One region of the Virgibacillus kekensis genome, then DNA from elsewhere that is predicted to be linked to it. Evidence: riboswitches for the same ligand, from Rfam matches in the RefSeq annotation. Region 1 holds a riboswitch; the other holds the start of a gene.
What was found. A riboswitch is a leader RNA that binds a small molecule or an ion and turns the genes downstream of it on or off. The one in region 1 is predicted to bind thiamine pyrophosphate.

Region 1 (3,264 bases):
TGCCGACTGATTTGTGTGGTCCGCCGCCGTTTTCCAGTCGCCAAAGCGTCATGCTGTCGTCCAAACCGGTTGCCATTTTTATCGCTTTTACTTTTTCATTCCAATCGACTGTTCCTCTTTCGTAGCTGGACGTATGCTCACCGGTCTGGGAAGTGCCGATGGGTTTTCCAATCTGGGATTCGTTCGGACCGCTATCATCCTGCTGGGATTGATTGTCATCCTGGTTTTCCTGTGCGGTACTGCTATTTTCATCACGTTCGGTATCGTCGCCTTCTTCAACTTCCAATTGGTCAATCGCATCCTCGTTTTGCTCGGAGGATTCATCTTCATCTTGATTGCTGCTCTCTTCTTGTTTAGAACCTTTTGCTTCGGATTGCTGCTCGTTATTTTCATCTTCCGTGATTTTCATTTCTTCCTTATTAGGATCACTGTCAGACGCATCGTTGGTCTCGCCGTCTTTGGCAGTATCATTACCCCCAAATATAAGGTTTGCTCCGACAATTAATATGAGTGCAAAAACTAAAATTATAAGCGAGTTAAGGATGATATTTTTTTTGCTTCTTCGTTTGCGAAACATATCTGCTCTATTTCTCATGTTGATCTCCTTTCCAATCCAAAATAAAAACGAAATTGTCGTCTGAGAAAATTCCTGGTCTTGCAGATTTGATAGAAGGCATTAAAAGTTTCTCTAACAAAATCTATTCGATTTTATAAAAGTTTTTATGGGGTTCTAATTTACCATCCCTGTCAATCGCATCTTTTAAAAAACTTACACGGGAAATTATCATGGCTATAAATTGTCCCATCCAACCCTTCGAGAAAATCCGCCATCCAGATTTGAATGACCTGAATATATTTATTTTGATTTAAAATCCAATTTAAAGAAACTCTCCTAACTTAAAGGATTGAGTCAAGTATTTGTGAGAGTTTTTTAGACACTATTTATTTGGAGAATTCAGCCAAATAAAATAACATTGACATCAACCATTATCAAACGTAGGGATAGTGAGTAGCCACAAAATGAATCACCTGATAAAACAGATCTAATCGAAAGGAAACGGGAGAACCGTTCTCGCTTTACATTCCTGCTTTACCTCGTTAAAATAGTCATAGAAATTGCATGTTGATATAGCACTAGGGGAGCTATCATATAGCTGAGAAGAACTTACCTGTTCTGACCCTCATACCCGAACTATGGTAATGCTAGCGTGGGGAAGTGCCGTCGAATTTGTGTATTTTCATTAAACATCACGCAAATTTACTGCACTCCACTACAGGAATGCAGTTTTTTTGTACCACCAGAATATGGAGGTGAACACAATTTGAAGGAGACATGGGGATTTATTGATACAGGCTTTAATAGTGCGTCAGTTAATATGGCGCTCGATGAGAAATTGCTTGACTGGCACGGAGAGGGGAAAATACCTCCAACTTTACGGTTTTATGGTTGGTCGAAACCCAGTCTTTCTGTAGGACATTTTCAGAATGCTGAACGGGCGATTGATTTCTCCAACATGCAAAAGCATGAATGTGAATTCGTAAGACGGTTAACCGGTGGCAGTGCCGTATTGCATGATGATGAGCTGACTTATAGTATCGTCGTTTCAGAGGATAAGGACTATATTCCAACATCCATCCAGGCTGCCTATTATGTCTTATCAAAAGGTGTTCTGGAAGGTTATAAGCAGTTAGGTATTGAAGCAGATTATGCTACCCCGGAGAAAAAAGCGGAAAGAACGGATGTCTGTTTTGAAAAGCCTGCATTCTATGAAATGCTCGTAAATGGCAAAAAAGTTTCTGGAAACGCCCAGACGCGAAAACAAGGCGTGCTCCTGCAGCATGGATCGATTCCTATGAGTATGAATACAACTATGTTATTTGATTTGTTTAAGTTTCCAAATGAAAAAATAAGAGAAAAGAAGCGTAACACTTTTTCTGAAAAAGCAATTACCATAAATGAGATCACCAGGAAGCAGCATACATACGATGATTTAAAAGATGCATTTCAAAAAGGGTTCAAGGAAGAGCTAAATCTGGAATTCACTCCGCTTAAGCTTTCAGACAGTCAGTGGAGTGAGGTTTATGAATTAGCAAAATCAAAATATACCCAGGAAGAATGGAATTTATATCATCAAAGGAGTGTTTGACGGTGGCTAAACAAGAAGAATACATACGTAAACCAGAATGGCTTAAGACAAAAATTAATACCAACAAATCGTATAATGGTTTAAAAAAACTAATGCGCGAAAAGAAATTAAACACCGTTTGTGAGGAAGCACGTTGTCCAAATATCCATGAATGCTGGAGCGAAAGAAAAACTGCAACGTTTATGATTTTAGGCGACACATGTACAAGAGGCTGCCGGTTCTGCGCAGTAAAAACAGGACTTCCAAATGAACTTGACTGGGGCGAGCCTCAACGTGTTGCGGAGTCAGTAGGTATAATGGGCTTAAAGCATGCAGTAGTAACTGCGGTAGCCCGAGATGATTTAAACGACGGCGGTGCGGCAGTTTTCGCGGAAACAGTACGTGCTATCCGTCGCGAAAATCCTGGTGGCACAATTGAAATTTTACCATCTGATATGAAGGGCGATTACGAGAGCCTGCACACCTTGATGGATAGTGAACCGGATATTTTCAACCATAATATTGAAACAGTACGCCGGTTGACCAAAAAAGTTCGCGCCCGTGCCATGTATGACCGCTCGCTGCAATTACTGAAACGTGTCAAAGAAATTGCACCAAACACACCAACTAAATCGAGCATTATGGTTGGACTTGGTGAAACAAAAGAGGAAATTATTGAGGCTATGGATGACCTCCTGGCACATAATGTAGACATAATGACTATTGGACAATATCTGCAGCCAACAAAAAAGCACTTAAAGGTGGAAAGATATTACCATCCCGATGAGTTTGCCGAGCTAAAAGAAATTGCCTTAAAAAAAGGCTTCAAACATTGTGAATCCGGTCCGCTTGTCAGATCTTCCTATCACGCAGATGGGCAGGTCAGTCAAACCTCCGCACAACGCAGAATTAACTATATGAAGGAATACGAAAAGCATGAAAACAAGCAAGTAGATTCATCTTTTTAAAATGAACAAACCGGGGTAGTCACTTATGTGGCTACCCTTTTTTAAGCACGGGGACGGTTCCTGTTCTTCTTCGCATACTGGGACTGCTTATAAAATAAAATGCTATTCAATTTATCTTTGACGAAAATACCTTCTTGAGAAAATAAAAAGCCCTTCCCCCTAATAGGAAA
Region 2 (3,264 bases), on a different contig from region 1:
TCTGGCGGTTGATGGCTATCATGGATGGAGTCAGATGTATGACACGATAGTTGGGAATATGGAAGTGGAAATCGATGAAAATGGCGAGCAGAAATCATATTCAGTTGGTCAAGCGTCAAATAAAATGAGCAGCCCTGATCGCTCTGTTCGTAAGCATGTGTTCGAACAATTAAACCAAGCATGGGGCAGCAATGCTGATTTGTTTGGTCAGACATTGAATCACTTGGCAGGGTTCAGACTGCAGAAATATAAACATCGTAACTGGCAGCATGTATTAAAGGAACCACTGGCCATTAACCGGATGAAAAAAGAGACACTTGATGCAATGTGGGAAGCTATCAATAAAAACAAGCATCACTTTGTTAAGTTTTTGCAGAAAAAGGCGGATTTACTGGGATTGGAAAAGTTGAGTATATACGATATTGGGGCACCTGTATCCAAGTCAGTGAAAACCTCAAGTTACACAGAGGGGGCGAATTTTATCGTTGATCAGTTTGGTGAATTCAGTCCCAAAATGGCCGATTTTGCGCGCATTGCATTTGAAAACCGCTGGATTGAGGCGGAAGACCGGGCAGGAAAGCGTCCAGGTGGTTTTTGTACAAGTTTCCCTCAAAGTGAACAGACTCGGATTTTCATGACCTATTCAGGAACCTCATCTAATATAGCAACACTCGCGCATGAACTGGGACATGGTTTTCACCAGTATGTAATGAATGATTTAAATGGACTTAATCAGGGGTACGCGATGAACGTGGCAGAAACAGCATCGACCTTTGCTGAGATGATTGTTGCGGATGCGTCTGTAAGAAACGCAAAGAATAAAGAAGAAAAACTGGCATTGCTTGAGGATAAGATCCAGCGTAGTGTTGCATTTTTTATGAATATCCATGCAAGATTTATATTTGAACAGCGCTTTTATGAGGAACGGAAACAGGGAATGGTATCGGTTGACCGGATGAATGAACTGATGGTCGAAGCACAGAAAGAAGCCTACTGTGATTCGCTTGATGAATATGACCCGCATTTCTGGGCATCCAAATTGCATTTCCATATTACCGGGGTTCCGTTTTATAACTTTCCATATACATTCGGATATTTATTCAGCCTTGGTATCTATGCACATGCACAAGAATTGGGCGGAGGATTTGAGGATGACTATATTGCACTTCTCCGCGACACCGGCCGTATGACGGTGGAGAGTCTGGCGAAAAAACATTTGAATGTTGATTTGACTCAACCGGAATTCTGGGAGAATGCAATTCAGCTTTGTGTTCGGGATGTAGAGGAATTTATGGCACTGTAAAATAAACTTCAGTACTGTTGTTATATTCAGAATGGTACGTTATAATTAGTATAGCGAAAAAAGCAGAATAGTAGAAGCCTACAGGGGGAGCCATTTGGCTGAGAGTGAACATAGTTATTTGTTCTTACCCTTTGAACCTGTTAGTTAGTACTAACGTAGGGATGGTGGCTTTTTTGATGGATTTTTTTAGGCAATGTGAGCGGATTTCCCCATCAGGAAGCTTCCCCTTGGCATTGCTTTTTTTGTGATCAAAAAAATTCCGCACGGCAGGGTGGTCTGCCGGCAAAGGGGGAGAGGTTTATATGCGTTCCAAACGTACGTTATTTTTGATTGAGGTGGCTATTTTTGCTGCTATGGCACTATTGCTCGATATTATACCATTTCTGAAGTTTGCAATTTGGCCACAAGGTGGTTCAGTATCCTTTGCAATGATTCCCATATTTATTGTTGCGTTCCGTTGGGGATTAAAAGGGGGACTTACAGCTGGTTTTCTGTTCGGAATGTTGCAGGTTGTGATGTCCGGACCGATCATTTTAACTCCTGTCCAGGGATTCCTCGACTATATCGTAGCATTTACTGTTATAGGTACGGCTGGAGTGTTTGCTAAGCCAGTTCAAAAAGCAATAAAGAATAGTAAACCGCTGCAAAGTTTCAGTTATATTACAATGGGTGTATTCATTGGTTCCGGGCTAAGATTTTTGGCGCACTTTATTGCGGGTATTGCCTTTTTCGGACACTATGCACCTGAAGGACAGCCGGTTTGGTTGTACTCACTGTTGTACAGCGGATCATATATGTTGCCTTCATTTATTTTAAGTGCAATACTCGTATTTCTGTTATTTTACAAACAGCCAAGAACGTTACTACAGGCTGCATAATTGAATATGGACTCCGCTCACAGAGAACAGCCCTGCTTATAACGAGGGCTGTTTTTTTTTCTGTTTTATTGAAGCCTTATTGAGCAGTTAATATAAACTGTGACATAACAGCGAGACTTCGCTCCGGAAATACACTACGCTTTCCGCGGGCAACGCTTCAACTTCCTCGGAAGAAGACCACTTCCTGCGGGATTTTCAGCTGTTGCTTTTCCCGCTGGAGTCTCCATGTATTTCCGTCGCTGGATTGAAATTGATTTATACTTATATCAACGCCAAACGCCTATTAGCGCAGGCAGAATGCGTAGACTCCTGGGGGAACAGCACGAGTCCGAAGACCCCGCAGCGACGTTCTTTCCGCGAGGAGGCTGAGGCCGTGCCCCCGGAAAGCGAAGGATTCTGACGTAGCGGTAGGTACGGCTGTTATGTCGCAGTTTATATCAATTGCTAGGTAAGCCACAAAGATTAAGTGACAACTTATATGATAAAATAGTACTATAATATTTCGAATGTTTAGAAGGGGAGGGTTATAAGTGAGGGAGCTTATCGGGGAATGCGGTTCATGCGGTAAGCCTATCTATTGTAAAGACGGTTTTTTTGACGGGGATCAAATAGATGGTAAACTGCTGTGCAATGAATGTAGTGATAATCGGGATACAGGTAGTAACTAACTAAGATAAAAATTATTTTAAGCGATATAGGAGTATAGCACCGCTTCTTTTCCCTGTGCATAGGCTATAGCACACGCTGGAAAGGAAGTGTTAAACAGTGGAGCTTACTGTATCGCACTGGTTGTATGGTTTATTTACACTGATTATTATATTAACTATGATTTTCAGAAAAGGGGTTGTGCTTCCATCCTTGCTCGGGACTTTTGTAATAGCTTGGGTATTCAAGGGAAGCTTGATTGACGGTTTTACTGCAATATTCAATGCTAACCTCGTAGCTGCAAAAGAATTATTCAGTATCTTTTTGATTATCACATTTATGATGGCATTACTTCATTCCTTACGTGACTTGGGAGCCGACCGCAGAATGATTCAGCCAATCCAGAAAATTATGGTCAACGGTCATGTTTCGTTCTTT

Region 2: it holds a riboswitch for thiamine pyrophosphate, as region 1 does, so the genes downstream of both, thiT (energy-coupled thiamine transporter ThiT) here and ACFO3D_RS06740 (lipoate--protein ligase family protein) in region 1, are expected to answer to the same signal.

What each region holds. Positions count from the first base shown of each region.
Region 1 is NZ_JBHSFU010000004.1:502,350-505,613, forward strand. It holds gene ACFO3D_RS06735 (YrrS family protein) at 1-595, opposite strand, end outside; TPP riboswitch at 1,127-1,232, shown strand; gene ACFO3D_RS06740 (lipoate--protein ligase family protein) at 1,323-2,147, shown strand; gene lipA (lipoyl synthase) at 2,150-3,094, shown strand.
Region 2 is NZ_JBHSFU010000003.1:43,484-46,747, forward strand. It holds gene ACFO3D_RS01575 (M3 family oligoendopeptidase) at 1-1,303, shown strand, start outside; TPP riboswitch at 1,377-1,482, shown strand; gene thiT (energy-coupled thiamine transporter ThiT) at 1,606-2,181, shown strand; gene ACFO3D_RS01585 (hypothetical protein) at 2,712-2,849, shown strand; gene ACFO3D_RS01590 (hypothetical protein) at 2,947-3,264, shown strand, end outside.